DNA from 2 places in the Diaphorobacter nitroreducens genome. Region 1 is predicted to be linked to the other one. Evidence: predicted binding sites of a transcription regulator. Region 1 holds the regulator's gene; the other holds the start of a gene.

Evidence for each region. The regulator FNR, encoded in region 1, switches genes on or off when oxygen is low (the NO sensors DNR and NnrR bind a similar motif). The targets are predictions, from matches to a motif close to TTGATNNNNATCAA.
Region 2: the regulator FNR is predicted to act here: its motif matches at 4,112-4,125, upstream of dsrO (sulfate reduction electron transfer complex DsrMKJOP subunit DsrO).

Annotation. Positions count from the first base shown of each region.
Region 1 is NZ_CP016278.1:2,128,517-2,136,028, reverse strand. Features, by position in the region: gene ccoP (cytochrome-c oxidase, cbb3-type subunit III) at 1-275, shown strand, start outside; gene ccoG (cytochrome c oxidase accessory protein CcoG) at 360-1,802, shown strand; gene BA022_RS10000 (FixH family protein) at 1,864-2,142, shown strand; gene BA022_RS09995 (hypothetical protein) at 2,219-2,506, shown strand; gene fnr (fumarate/nitrate reduction transcriptional regulator Fnr) at 2,548-3,291, opposite strand; gene hemN (oxygen-independent coproporphyrinogen III oxidase) at 3,463-4,845, shown strand; gene BA022_RS09980 (sulfite exporter TauE/SafE family protein) at 4,849-5,568, shown strand; RNA gene ssrS (6S RNA) at 5,975-6,154, opposite strand; gene BA022_RS09975 (cell division protein ZapA) at 6,209-6,553, opposite strand; gene BA022_RS09970 (hypothetical protein) at 6,550-6,789, opposite strand; cobalamin riboswitch at 6,824-7,067, shown strand; gene BA022_RS09965 (TonB-dependent receptor domain-containing protein) at 7,148-7,512, shown strand, end outside.
Region 2 is NZ_CP016278.1:1,510,057-1,517,568, forward strand. Features, by position in the region: gene putA (trifunctional transcriptional regulator/proline dehydrogenase/L-glutamate gamma-semialdehyde dehydrogenase) at 1-3,097, shown strand, start outside; gene BA022_RS07030 (2'-5' RNA ligase family protein) at 3,163-3,768, opposite strand; gene dsrO (sulfate reduction electron transfer complex DsrMKJOP subunit DsrO) at 4,185-4,967, shown strand; gene nrfD (NrfD/PsrC family molybdoenzyme membrane anchor subunit) at 4,985-6,031, shown strand; gene BA022_RS07045 (tetrathionate reductase subunit A) at 6,132-7,512, shown strand, end outside.

The DNA.
Region 1 (7,512 bases):
ATGACTCCCTGAAGGCGTCTCTGGGCAAGTCGAAGTTCACTGCGTGCGCTGCATGCCACGGGATGGACGGCAAGGGCAATGTGGCCCTGGGTGCCCCTAATCTGACGGATGACATCTGGCTGCATGGCTGGGGCGAAGCTGCCATCACCGCTATGATCAACAATGGCAAGACCAACGAGATGCCTGCCCAAACGGGCAAGTTGACCGATGCACAGATCAAGGTGTTGACGGCATACGTCTGGGGTTTGTCCAATAAGGCCGGCGCCCCGCGCTGATGCTCCCTGTGCGGCCGGCTCCCCGTCGAGGGGCGCCGGCCGTTTTGCGTTTTGGAAGTTGCACTTCCTTTTTGAGATTCCACCATGAAGCCAGCCGAAGGTCAGCCCCGTAAGGTGATTCCTATCACGCCAGTGGGGGCCGAAAGTTCGCAGACCGAGGTCATTTCGCTCTATGAGGCGCAAAAGAAAATCTATCCACGCTCGATAAGTGGAGTGTTCGCACGTTGGCGTTGGGCGATGGTGTTTCTGACACAGCTGGTTTTCTATGGCCTGCCATGGCTGGAGTGGGGCCAGCGCCAGATGGTGCTCTTTGACCTCGGAGCACGCCGTTTCTATATTTTTGGTTTGGTGCTTTACCCGCAGGACTTCATTTATCTGACGGGTTTGCTGATTATTTCCGCGCTGTCGCTTTTTCTGTTTACCGCAGTGGCGGGACGCCTGTGGTGCGGCTTCTCCTGTCCCCAGACCGTATACACGGAAATGTTCATGTGGATCGAGCACAAAGTCGAAGGCGACCGCAGTGCCCGTATGCGCCTGGACAATGGTCCGTGGACATTTGAGAAGATCTGGAAAAAATCTGTCAAGCAAGCCATTTGGATTGCGGTCGCATTCTGGACCGGCTTCACCTTCGTGGGCTATTTCGTTCCGATTCGCGAGCTGGGGGGAGAGTTGCTGGCCCTGCAAGGAGGGTGGCAGATATTCTGGGTGATCTTCTATGGGTTGGCCACGTACGGTAACGCAGGATTCCTGCGCGAGCAGGTATGCAAATACATGTGCCCTTATGCGCGTTTCCAAAGCGCAATGTTCGACAGGGACACGCTGGTCGTCTCTTACGATCCTGAGCGCGGCGAGCCTCGCGGGCCCCGTAACAAGACGGTAGACCACAAAGCTGCGGGACTGGGTGACTGCATCGATTGCACGCTGTGTGTCCAGGTCTGCCCAACGGGTATCGATATTCGCAACGGACTGCAATATGAATGCATTGGTTGCGGTCTCTGCGTGGACGCTTGCAATACCGTGATGGACAAGATGAAGTATCCGCGCGGGCTTATTCGCTTCTCAACGCAGAACGGCGTCAAGAACCACTGGACCCAATCGCAAATGCTCAAACGCGTGCTGCGACCCCGTGTGTTGTTCTATTCAGCGGTGCTGGTGGTGTTGTGCATCGGCATGCTGGCCAGCTTGGTGGTACGCACCCCGTTGAAGGTGGACATCGTGCGCGACCGCGCTGCGCTCTCGCGCATCGTGGCGGGAGGCAAGCTGGAAAATATCTACCGGCTGCAGATCATGAACGCCACGGAGGGGGCGCAGCGCTACACCATCAGCGCCCACGGTATGGAAGGGCTGGAAGTGGCGTCCGAGACCGCAATTGACATTGGACCGGCGGAATCCCGATGGGTGGTTGTCCGTCTTCAAATTCCGTATGGCTCAGCATCTCCTGGATCGCATACGGTGTATTTCGATATTCAAGCGCAGGGTGATAAAGCCCAAGTGGCAGAGAAATCCGTATTCCTCGTACCCCGCTGAAGGCGGTCGTGGAATACAAATGAACAAGCTGTGCTCATAAATGAGCGAGGAGTTAATATAAATGTTGAGTAATTCCCCCATGAAACTGGACGACGACGGAAAGCCTTGGTGGACGTTTGGCCATGTCTGGCTTGTCATCGCGGGGCCGGTGATTGTCATCATTGCGGGCTTCGTGACCCTCTGGCTGGCCGTGAGCAAACCCGACCCCGTCATCGCGGAAGACTATTACCAACGGGGCTTGAACATCAACGAGACCCTGAAGGAGTCTGGGGGCGACATGACGCCTGCCATGAAGGGGCGCAACCATGCAGCTACTCCGCTGGAGGATCAACCGCGCTGACCGGCAGGGCGAGTCCTCTTTGCATGCCGGAGAACAGATGCTAGGCTGTCAACTACACTTGCTAGGAGATGGGCGAATGTGGATGCAACGATTGATGTGGATCGCGTGGCCGGCCTTTTTGATGGCGGGCGTCATGGAAATGGTAGTGTTCGCCTTCGTGGATCCAGAAGCGCTGCAGTGGTTTGATCAACCCCTGCATCTCTCGCGCGAAGGTGTGTATACCATCGCCTTCTTCACGTTCTGGTTCGTACTCATGGCTTCCAGCGCATTGACGACGCTGTTGTCACTCTCGCCCTTTGAGTTGAATCGCTGCCCCGTGCCCAAAGGGGCGCGGCCGGCTGATTGCGCCAAATACGTTTCCTGATCTTTCCGCCGATCAGTTATGAATGAACAAAAAACCGAGGCTTAATGGCAGGCTTGCTGGCTGTTGACAATGCGCTTCAGCGCATCGGTATCGACGATGCGCACATGGCGCTGTTTTACTTCCACAATACCTTCTTCCACGAACTTGGAAAACGTGCGGCTGACGGTTTCCAGTTTCAATCCCAGGTAGCTGCCGATCTCTTCGCGTGTCATGCGCAGCACCAATTCGGATTGTGAGAAACCCCGAGCATGCAAGCGTTGTACGAGATTCAACAGGAATGCGGCAAGGCGTTCCTCGGCACGCATACTCCCCAGCAACAGCATGACCCCATGCTCACGAACAATCTCGCGGCTCATGATCTTGTGCACATGGTGCTGTAGTGCCGTTACTTCGCGCGACAACTCTTCAATACGGTCGAAGGGCATGACGCATACTTCGGCGTCTTCAAGCGCCACCGCATCGCAAGTGTGGCGGTCGCTCACGATGCCATCCAGGCCGATGATCTCGCCCGCCATTTGAAAACCCGTCACTTGATCGCGACCGTCTTCGGTGGCGACACAGGTCTTGAAGAATCCGGTGCGGATGGCAAAAAGGGATGTGAAGGGTTCACCGTTCCGGAAAAGCGTGCCGCCACGCTTGATCTTGCGTCGTACAGCAACAATGTCATCGATGCGCTTGAGTTGCTGGTCGTCCAGACCCACGGGCATGCACAGCTCACGCAGATTGCAGTTTGAGCAGGCAACTTTGATGGTCTGGAGATTCGTATGCATGGGAACCCTGTTCATGGCTTGAGCTTACCTCTGAACGGCTGGGAGACATGGAATGCCGTAGGCCGTTGGACGACTTTGAGCCGAAGTCAAATTGTCGCCACAAGGACCTTATGGGCGCTTGATCAACGTCAAGGACTCATGGGGGACTCTACGGCACAGTGATATGAAAGTGCAAGGAATCCCGTCATGACCGTTGTTACAACAGAGCTCCTGCGTCGCTTTGACGTCCCAGGGCCGCGCTACACCTCTTATCCGACTGCTGATCGTTTTGTCGAGGCTTTTGGCGAGCGGGAATACATCCTTGCGCTGCAGCAGCGTCGCGTGGGTTCGGTAGCCAAGGCGATGCCTTTGTCGCTTTATGTCCACATCCCGTTTTGTGAATCGCTGTGCTATTACTGCGCGTGTAACAAGATCATTACCCGGCATCCAGAGCGGGCAGAGGTCTACTTGCGTTACCTCAGCCGTGAGATCGACCTGCATACGGCGCACTGCGGTGTGGGTCAGCATGTGAGCCAGCTGCATTTCGGCGGAGGCACGCCTACTTTTCTGACGGATGACGGTTTGCGCGAACTGATGGGCATGCTGAGGCGCAGTTTCGTCCTCGTTCCGGGGGGGGAGTACTCCATAGAAGTGGACCCCCGGACCGTGGATGAAGCGCGGCTGGGATTGTTGGCGGAGCTGGGTTTCAATCGCCTGAGCTTTGGCGTGCAGGATTTCGACCCTGAAGTACAAAAGGCCGTGCACCGCATTCAGCCTGCCGAAAAGGTGTTCGCGTTGGTCGATGCGGCTCGGAAGCTCGGGTTTGAATCGGTGAACGTGGATTTGATCTACGGGCTGCCGCGACAGACACCGGAGTCGTTTGATCGCACCTTGGAGCAGGTAGCCGAGCTGCGGCCAGACCGGATCGCGCTGTATGCGTACGCTCACTTGCCAGAACGCTTCAAGTCGCAGCGACGCATCATCACGGCCGAGTTGCCCATGGCTTCGGCCAAGGTGTCCATGCTGGCCCGGTCACTTGATGTGTTCCAGGAAGCCGGCTACGTCTACGTGGGCATGGACCATTTTGCGCTGCCTGACGATGCGCTGGCGGTGGCCAAGCGGCAAGGCAGGCTGCACCGCAATTTCCAAGGCTATAGCACGCAGCCCGATTGCGACCTGATTGGTCTGGGCGTTTCTGCCATCGGGCGCGTGGGCGCTACTTACAGCCAAAATGTGAAAACGCTGGACGAGTATTACGACTGCATTAACCAGGGGCATTTGCCTGTGGTGCGCGGGCTGGCGTTGACCAAGGACGACTTGGTGCGCCGCGCAGTCATCATGGCGTTGATGTGCCAAGGTGAATTGCTGTTTGAGCCGTTGGAACAGTCCTGGCTGATTGATTTCCGCAGTTATTTCGATGCGGAATTACAGCAACTGCAAGAAATGGCGGCTCAGGGCTTGGTGAAAATCAGTGATGAGGGCGTTGAAGTCACGCCCATGGGATGGTATTTCGTGCGCGGCGTGGCCATGGTGTTCGACAAGTATCTGCAGGCTGACCGTAACCGCGCTCGCTTTTCCCGGATTATTTGACCCATGCTGTGGGCGCTGGCCACGACGGCCTTCCTGATGGGGCTGATGGGAGGGGCTCACTGTTTGGCGATGTGTTCTGTTCCCTGCGCGGCGCTTACGGGGCTGGGTGGCACGCCGGACGCCACCCACACCATTCAATGGGCGTCCCGCCGCGGAATCCTCCAACGGGTAGCGCAGTTTCACGTGGGGCGCCTGATCGGTTACGGCGCTGCAGGGGCGGTGGTTGCGCTGGCCATGGAGCAACTCGCATGGCTGGGGCAAAGCACCTCGGCATTGCGCCCCCTTTGGACGCTGATGCATGTGCTCATCCTCGCGTGGGGCGGGATGATGATGGTGCAAGCGCAGCAGCCCTTGTGGGTTGAGCGGGCGGGGCGTGCTGCCTGGGCGAAGGTCAAGCCCTTGGTCTCTCGGCCTGGCGGGCTCCTGACCGCGGGTGTGGCCTGGGCGCTCCTGCCATGCGGCCTTCTGTACACCGCACTGTTGACTGCCGCTCTCAGCGGAAGCGTGCTCCGCGGAGCCTTGTGCATGGTCCTGTTTGGCGTAGGAAGCGGTGTATGGCTGGTGCTGGGGCCGTGGACTTTTGGCCGCATTCGCGCTTGGATCGGCGTGAAGGGTGGGGCGTGGGGGTCTCGGCTGGCAGGTGGCGTGCTTTTTTCCCTGGGTGCATGGGCGCTGTGGATGGAGGTTGTCCATGGGCAGCCGGCGCCGTGGTGCGTGCCCTGAAAACAGCGTTTTTTGGAACCACAGCGACTCCGCGAAGCATGCCGTGGCAAGCGAATGGCGCAAACCGAGGCGCTCAGGCGTGACGTATCGCTGTCAGATCTATACCAGCGGAAGTGACGAGTCTGTTCTCATCGACGTGGAGAAATCCAGCTACACATCGCTGCCTTACTGGATGCGCCATCGTGCGTATGAGGGCGCGCTGCGTGTCGGCGTGATTGCCGAAGGACTGGGAAACGCCCGAACCACGCCAGGATATTTGCCATCGGTGCGACGACTACCAAGGTCTGCTCTGTGCCTTGCAGATGGGTGGGTTGCGCGCGCTGGCCGCGGAGCGCCGGATTTTCTGAGCAGGTATTGAGGTCGCTGGCACTCACCCGGAGCGAGGGCGCAAGCGATTACCGGAGAAAAGGTGTCTGCGAATGCCACCGGACCGGCATCCTGAACCGGGGGTTCAGGTGGGCGAGGGCAGCCAGGCGTTGGGTTCATCTGACGCGAGATGATCACGCTCACCGGGCGATGTACCAAGCCCGTGCTCAATGAGCATTGGTTCAAGGAAATATAAAGCCCGGCAGCACCGCAGACATGTTCATTGTAGTGGGCCGTCCGTGTGCAGCCAGGGGCCAGGCTTTTACCGTAATGGTTATAGGAGGCGCCCATCCTCGCCCAGCGCCTCGTCCAGGCGCAGGAGCAACTGCTGCACGCGCTCATCGCTGTCGTGCACGTGCAGCGCGACCGGGGTGGGGACGATGCGCGCAGGGGCTGAGGCGGCTGCCAAATCGGCGGCTTCGCGGTCGGCGATCTCGAAAGCCAGGTTGAGGGCCGCCAGCACGGCGATGCGCTCACGCGCGCGTACTTTGCCCGCGTCACGGATGCGCGTCATGGCGGTATCCACGCGCTCGACCGCCTCCAGCAGGCGCGACTCCTGGCCGTCCGGGCAGGCCAGGAGATAGCTTTGCTGGAGGATCTGTACCTCGATCTGCTTCATGGCGCGTCTTTCGTCTCGGCAGTGCCGGGGAGTTCGGGCTCGGCAGGCAGGCGGTCCAGCAATGCGTTCACGCGCGCACGGGCAGCCTGCAGGCGGGATTGGAGGGAATCGCGCTCCTGGGTGAGCGCCGCGACCTGCTGCGCCAACAGGGCATTGGTGCGCTGCAACTCGGCATGGCGCAGCAGCAGCCGCTCAACGCGCTCGGCGATCTGGTCGATGGAAGAGGGGGAGGCCATACGCTGCCGATTGTAGGGATCGGCGTGCGAACCATCGTAAAATTGCGCAGTTGGTGCTCGCGGCGTGGTTCACATGCCGCAGTTCAACGGGAAGCAGGGAGGGACTCTCCGCCATGGAGTGTGTCCTGTGCCTGCGCTGCCCCCGCAACGGTCAGCGGATGAGCCGTACCTCGGCTCCCTCTTCATTGACAAGCCACTGAGCGCCTTGAACAAGCGTTTGGGAAGGCGATGCAGAGCGTTCCGCCAGCCCGGATACCGGCCAACGAGGTGGCTCCGCGTTTCCTTTTGTGAAACCTGGGCCGTTATGCCCAGGTGCCGACGGGGAGGTCGGCCGTGGCGATCTCTCTGTTTGCCCCACATGACAAACACCCGTCCGTTCAATGTGCGCTTGAGTGCGCTTTCCGTGCACGCGCGCGTCGCCGTGCTGCCGCTGGCGCTGGCCGCCGCTTTCCCCGCCGTGTCCCAGACCCTGCTGGCCCAGGCAGCCACAGAACCCCAACTGCGTGAAACCGTCATCACGGCAACCCGCGTGGCCCGGCCGCTGGCCGACATCGTGTCCGATGTGTCCGTCATCGACCGTGAAACCATCGAGGCCAGCGGCGCGGTAGGCGTCATTGACGTGATCTCGCGCCTGCCAGGCGTGCAGATCACGCGCAATGGCGGCCAGGGCAGCAATGGCAGCGTCTACCTGCGCGGCGCGGAGTCGCGCTTTACCGCCGTGTA
Region 2 (7,512 bases), 620 kb from region 1:
CTTCCGTTATTCCTACGACATGCTGGGCGAGGCCGCGCTCACGGGGCACGACGCCGACCGCTACATGCAGTCCTATGTGGATGCCATCCACGCCATCGGCCGCGCCAGCGCGGGCCGCGGCGTGTACGAAGGGCCCGGCATTTCCATCAAGCTCAGCGCGCTGCACCCGCGCTACGCCCGCGCGCAGTGGCAGCGCGTGATGGACGAGCTGTACCCGCGCGTGCTGCAACTGGCGGAACTGGCGCGCGGCTATGACATCGGCCTGAACATCGACGCCGAAGAGGCCGACCGGCTGGAACTGTCGCTGGACCTGCTGGAACGCCTGTGCCATGCGCCGTCCCTCGCGGGCTTCAAGGGCATCGGCTTCGTGATCCAGGCCTACCAAAAGCGCTGCCCGCGCGTGATCGACTACTGCATCGATCTGGCGCGCCGCAGCGGCCACCGCCTGATGATCCGGCTGGTCAAGGGCGCGTACTGGGACAGCGAGATCAAGCGCGCCCAGGTCGATGGCCTGGCGGACTACCCCGTGTACACGCGCAAGGCGCACACCGATATTTCCTACATCGCCTGCGCACGCAAGCTGCTGGCCGCGCCCGACGCGGTGTACCCCCAGTTCGCCACGCACAACGCGCAGACGCTGGCCACCATCTATGAGCTGGCGGGCCCCGCGGACTATCGCCCCGGCCAGTACGAGTTCCAGTGCCTGCACGGCATGGGCGAGCCGCTGTACGAGCAGGTGGTGCCCGAGCGCCCCTGCCGCATCTACGCCCCGGTGGGTACGCATGAAACGCTGCTGGCGTACCTGGTGCGCCGCCTGCTAGAAAACGGCGCCAACACCTCGTTCGTGAACCGCGTGGCCGACGCCACGCTGCCGCTGGAGGCGCTGATCGACAACCCCGTGGATACGGTGGATGCCGAGGCCCGCGCGGAAGGCGGCGCCGGCCTGCCGCACCCGCGCATCGCGCTGCCCCCGCAGCTCTACGGCCCGGCGCGTGCCAATTCGCAGGGCCTGGACCTGGCGGCCGAGCCCACGCTGCAGTGCGTGGCCGACGCGCTGGCCGCCAGCGCCGCCACGCCGCTGGAAGCCACACCCCTCATCGCCGCCGGCGCTCCCGCCGGCCCGCGCGCCCCGGTGCGCAACCCTGCCGATGCCACCGATGTAGTCGGGCAGGTGCAAGAAGCCACCACCGCCGATGTGGACGCCGCGCTGCGGGCTGCCGCCGCGGCGCAGCCCGCCTGGGCTGCCACGCCACCCGCAGAACGTGCACGGCTGCTGCGCGCCGCGGCCGATGGGCTGGAACGCGATATGCCCGCCCTGCTGGCCCTGCTGATGCGCGAAGCCGGCAAGACCTGCACCAACGCCGTGGCCGAAGTGCGCGAGGCGGTGGACTTCCTGCGCTACTACGCGGCGCAGGTGGATGGGCATTTCGACAACGCCACCCACCCACCGCTGGGGCCGGTCACCTGCATCAGCCCCTGGAACTTCCCGCTGGCCATCTTCATGGGCCAGGTGGCCGCCGCACTGGCCGCGGGCAACGTGGTGCTGGCCAAGCCGGCAGAGCAGACGCCCCTCATTGCCTGCCAGGCCGTGCGCCTGCTGCACCAGGCCGGCGTGCCCGCCGCCGCCGTGCAGCTGCTGCCCGGCCGCGGCGAGACGGTGGGCGCAGCGCTGGTGGGCGACGCGCGGGTGATGGGCGTGATGTTCACCGGCTCCACCGAGGTGGCGCGGCTGCTGCAGCGCAGCCTGGCCGCACGGCTGGACGCCAGCGGCCGGCCCATTCCGCTGATCGCAGAGACCGGTGGACAGAACGCATTGATCGTGGACTCCTCCGCCCTGCTGGAGCAGGTGGTCGCGGACGTGCTCACCTCGGCCTTCGACAGCGCGGGCCAGCGCTGCTCCGCCCTGCGCGTGCTGTGCGTGCAGCGCGACTGCGCGGACCGCCTGCTGGAGATGCTGCGCGGCGCCATGCAGGAACTGCGCATGGGCAACCCCACGCAACTGGCGGTGGACGTAGGCCCGGTGATCGACGAGGAGGCGCGCGCCACGATCGCGCGCCACATCGAGCGCCTGCGCGCCAGCGGCCGGCCGGTGTTCCAAAGCCATGCCGGTGGGCAGGGCACGGCGCATGGCACCTTCGTGCCGCCCACGCTGATCGAGCTGAACAGCATCACCGAGTTGGAGCGCGAGGTCTTCGGCCCCGTGCTGCACGTAGTGCGCTACGAGCGCGGCGAGCTGGACGCGCTGCTCGCGCAGATCAGCGCCACGGGCTACGGCCTCACCCAGGGTCTGCACACCCGCATCGACGAAACCGTGGCCCAGGTGCTGGCCCACAGCACGGCCGGCAACGTCTATGTGAACCGCAACATGGTGGGCGCCGTGGTCGGCGTGCAGCCTTTCGGCGGCGAGGGCCTGTCGGGCACGGGCCCCAAGGCAGGCGGCCCGCTGTATCTGTTGCGTCTGCTGTCGCGCCACCCGGCCAACGCCACGCACGGCGCGCTGGCGGCGACGGCCGTGCAGGTGCCCGACGCCAGCGCACAGCCCGCGCTGCTCGCCCCGCTGTCGGCGCTGGAGCACTGGGCCCAGGCGCAAGGCAACGCAGCGCTGGCACAGGCCTGCGCGGCCCAGGCGCAGGCCAGTTGCGCGGGCCTGGCCTGCACCCTGCCCGGCCCCACCGGCGAGCGCAACACCTATCGGCTGCTGCCGCGCGAACGCGTGCTGTGCCTGGCCGACACGGACGAGGCGCTGCTGCTGCAGTTGAGCGCGGTGCTGGCCGCGGGCGCGCTTGCGCTCTGGCCGCAGGACGCGCAGGCCCTGTGCGCCACGCTGCCGCGCGAGGTGCAGGCGCGCATCGCCCTGGTGTCCGACTGGCGCGGCGATGGCCTGGGCTACGACGCCGTGCTGCACAGCGGCAGCCCGGAAACGCGCCGCGTGGAATGCCAGCGCGTGGCCCTGCGTCCCGGTCCCATCGTGGGCGTGACGGCGGTGGACGGCCCCGCCGATGCGCTGCAGGCGCCCTTGCGCCTGTTGCTGGAGCGCGCGGTCAGCATCAACACCACGGCGGCAGGCGGCAATGCCAGCCTGATGACCATGGCGTGACGTCAGGGATAATCGGCCTCTAGCGCTTATCCATCAAGCGTCAACAGCTATATAAACAATAGCAATCAATCCGCCAGCGGCCATTCGCCCAGCGCCTCGTAAGGGCCGGGCGAGCCGCGCAGGTTGTGCAGCAGCACGAAGCGGCGCACCGTCCATTCCAGCGGCGGCACGGGTTGCTCGGGCACGGCCTGGCGGCTGTAGCACAGCGTCATGTGCGGGGTGATGTGCGGCGCAGGGGGCACGCCGTCCAGCCCCCGCACCTGCGACCACAGCGCCGCGTGCAGCGCCTCGTACAACGCGATGAAGCCCTGCTGCCCGTCGGCGGGGCCGCAGAGCACGCAGGGCCGCTTGGCCTGCGGCGCGCGGCGAAAGCTCAACACCCGATCGAACCGCAACGAGAACGCCCTCGCCCGCACCTGCTGCGCCGCGTCGCGCGCCCACTGCAGATGCCGGGGCGACAACGCATGCTCCCACCCCAGCGACAGCAGCGTGGCGTGCAGGCGCTGCGCGCGTACCTGCGCCTGCAGGTCGTGCCGCGCAATCAGCGTCTGCGCCAGATCGGCCGCAGCCTGCGCCGCCCCGGGCTCGGGCAGCACGGCAAAAAAAAGATGGTGGTTGGGGCGTGGCGCATCGGGCTCCACGCCGGCGAGCGGCAGTTGGTGAGCGTCCATGCGCCCCACTGTAGCGCCGCCCCTTGCCTTTGTGGGTAACAGGCACTCCGCCGGCGCGGGCAATAACCGATATTTTTAATCGGAATGGCGGCAATTGAGGCACGTCGCCTCACCGCCCATTCATCGGCAATTTTCGGATTTTGGTACCCAGGATGGCATTCGTATCCCCAAGCCCAGAAGGCTGACTTCCCGCGGGGCCCGGAACCCGCACGCATGGCCGTTTTGCGGCCGCTCCACATTCCATACGCAATTGCTCGGGATTATTTAATATTTCATTAATTTTCAATTAATAAAATAAAAAAGTTTAGCCAAAATAATCCAATAAGAATATCAACAAATTCATTTGACGTTAATCAAATAGATAATCGAGATGCGGGGAGAATAATGCATCTACGCAGTAAATATTCAAAGTATTTATGTCAAAAAGTACCCCCTCCCCCACCGCCTGCGCCGCGCCGCAACCCGGCAAGCGCACCTTCCTGCAAGAACTCGTCGGCCTGGCCACCGCCTTTGGCCTGGCCGGCGCCAGCCAGGCCGCCACACCCTTCGCGCCGGGCCAGCCGCCGCGCCGCCCCGGCATGGAGGGCAAGCGCTTCGGCATGCTGGTGGACCTGCGCAAGTGCATCGGCTGCCAGGCCTGCACGGTGAGCTGCTCGGTGGAAAACCAGCCGCCCATCGGCCAGTTCCGCACTACGGTGCTGCAGTACGAGATCAACAAGGACGACGGCAGCGCGCCCGCCATGGTCAGCCTGCCGCGCCTGTGCAACCACTGCGAGGAGCCGCCCTGCGTGCCCGTGTGCCCGGTGCAGGCCACCTTCCAGCGCACCGACGGCATCGTGCTGGTGGACAACGAGCGCTGCGTGGGCTGCGGCTACTGCGTGCAGGCCTGCCCGTACGACGCGCGCTTCATCAACCACGAGACGCAGACGGCCGACAAGTGCACCTTTTGCGAGCACCGCCTGGAGGCCGGCCTGCTGCCCGCCTGCGTGGAGAGCTGCGTGGGCGGCGCGCGCGTGATCGGCGACCTGAACGACCAGGGCAGCGAGATCAACCGCCGCATGGCCGAGCACAAGGAAGAGATCAAGGTGCTCAAGCCCGGCATGAACACTGCGCCGCGCGTGTTCTACATCGGCCTGCCCGATGCGTTCGTCAACGGCGTGGACGGCCAGGCCAGCGTGCGCCTGCTGTCCGACCACTGAACCCCAAGGAGCGCACCATGCAAATCATCGAACTCCTGACCCCGCACTACGAGGCGGCCTGGCTGCCCTGGGCCGTGCAGTACTTCTTTCTGGTCGGCGTGGCCACCGGCGCCGCCATCCTGGCCGCGCTGTGCGCCTGGGGCAAAGACGGCGGCACGCTGCAGCGCCTGCTGCCCGCGGCCGTGCTGACGCTGGCCGTCAGCGCCATCGCCGCCCCCGTGTCGCTGTTGGCCGACCTGCACCAGCCCGCGCGCTTCTGGCACTTCTATGCGCATTTCACGCCCTGGTCGTGGATGTCGGTCGGCGCGCTGCTGCTGCCGGTGTTCGTCACGCTCAGCGTGGCCATGTGCGCCGCCTGGTGGCTGGGCAAGACCGGCTGGATGCGCCTGCTGGCGCCCCTGCTCGTGCTCTCTGCGCTCACCATTTCGGTCTATACCGGCGCCGAGATGATGGTGGTGCGCTCGCGCCCGCTGTGGAACACGCTGTGGGTGCCCGTCAACCTGGCACTGACCGGCTGGCTGGCCACCGTGGGCGCGGCCTTCGTGCTGGAGCGCTTCCTGCCCGCCGCGCTGCGCCCCGGTACTGAAGCGCTGCAGACGCTGCGCGGCATGGGCCTGGCGCTGGCCGGCGCGCTGCTGGTGGTGGCGCTGGCCTGGGCCGCGAGCGGCTTGGGCGGCGACAGCCCCTCGTTCAACGCCGCGCTGCGCCTGTGGAACGACTTCCCCGTGTGGCGCCTGACGATGATCAGCTCGGCCATCGGCGGTGCCACCGTGCTGGGCGCGCTGCTGCGCGGGCGCCACCGCCTGCATGCCAAGGGCTACACGCTGGTGCTGGGCCTGGGGCTGGCGGCAGCCGCCTGGGCCTTCCGCTGGGCGCTGTTCATGGGTGTGCAGGGCGTGCCCAAGTTCGGCGCCGGCCTGTACCTGTACCACATGCCCCTGGGCGGCGACGGGCTGCTGGGCATGGTGGGTGTGGCAGGCCTGTGCGTGGCACTGGTCGGGCTGGCGAGCTGGGCGCTGGAGCTGTTCCCGGCCCGCAGCGCGCCCGCAGCCCGCGCTGCTTGAAATTCATAGGCAAATAGGCTTCTAACCCAATACCAGCAAGCGCTAGCAGCTATCAAACTTGGGTTGATACGTGCTGGCGCTGCACGTGAAAGTGCAGACCATGACGGACAAGAAATCGCTTCCTTCCCCCGACACCGAGAACACCCCTGACACCAACCGCCGCCGCATGCTGCTGCGCGGTGGTGCCGTGGCCGGTGGCCTGGCCGCTTTTGCGGCGGGCTATGGTGAGACCGTGGCCAAAGGCGCCAAAGGCCTGATCCATGGCACCTCGGGCACGGCGACCAAGAGCGCCACGCGTGGCAATTCGCTCACGCCCGAGTTCCGCATCGACCCCGTGACCGGCCAGCTCACCACCCAGCCGGGCCAGGTGGTCAGCCCCAGCAGCTGCCTGGGCTGCTGGACGCAGTGCGGCGTGCGTGTGCGCGTGGATACCGAGCACAACAAAATCATCCGCATCGCCGGCAACCCCTACCACCCGCTGGCCACCACGCACCACGCACCCATGGAAACGCCCGTGCGCGAGGTGTACGCCCTGCTGGGCGGCGACAACGGCCTGGAAGGCCGCGCCACCAGCTGCGCGCGCGGCTCGGCCATGCTGGAGCACCAGACCGCGGCCCACCGCGTGCTCACCCCGCTCAAGCGCGTGGGCCCGCGCGGCTCCGGCCAGTGGAAGAGCATCTCGCTGGAACAACTGGTCAAGGAAATCTGCGAGGGCGGCGACCTGTTCGGCGAAGGCCACGTGGACGGCCTGGCCGCCATCCGCGACGTGCAGACGCTGATCGACCCCGAGAACCCCGAGTACGGCCCCAAGGCCAACCAGCTGCTGGTGACCGACGCCTCCAACGAAGGCCGCACCCCGCTCATCAACCGCTTTGCGCGCCAGTCCTTCGGCACGGTGAACGTGTCCAACCACGGCGCCTACTGCGGCCAGACCTACCGCGTGGGCACGGCGGCGGCCCTGGGCAATATCCCCGGCATGCCGCACGGCAAGCCGGACTGGAAGAACTCGCGCTTCGGCCTGTTCCTGGGCACGGCGCCGGCGCAGTCCGGCAACCCGTTCCAGCGCATGGGGCGCGAGCTGGCAGAGGCCCGCTCGCGCGACGACAACACCTACCGCTACGTGGTGGTGTCGCCCGTGCTGCCCATGTCGTCCAGCCACGCGGCCGGCGACAACAACCGCTGGCTGCCCATCAAGCCCGCCACCGACCTGGCGCTGGCCATGGCGCTGATCCGCTGGATCATCGACAACGAGCGCTACGACGCCAAGTACCTCACCCAGCCCGGCCCGGCCGCCATGGCCGCCGCCGGTGAGGCCAGCTGGAGCAACGCCACCCACCTGCTCATCAACGACCCCAAGCACCCGCGCTACGGCCAGTTCCTGCGCGGCGCCGACCTGGGCCTGCCCATGCCCGAGCCGGTGGACGAGAAGACCCCGGCCGAAGACGTGTACGTGGTGCAGGTGGCCGACGGCCAGGGTGGCT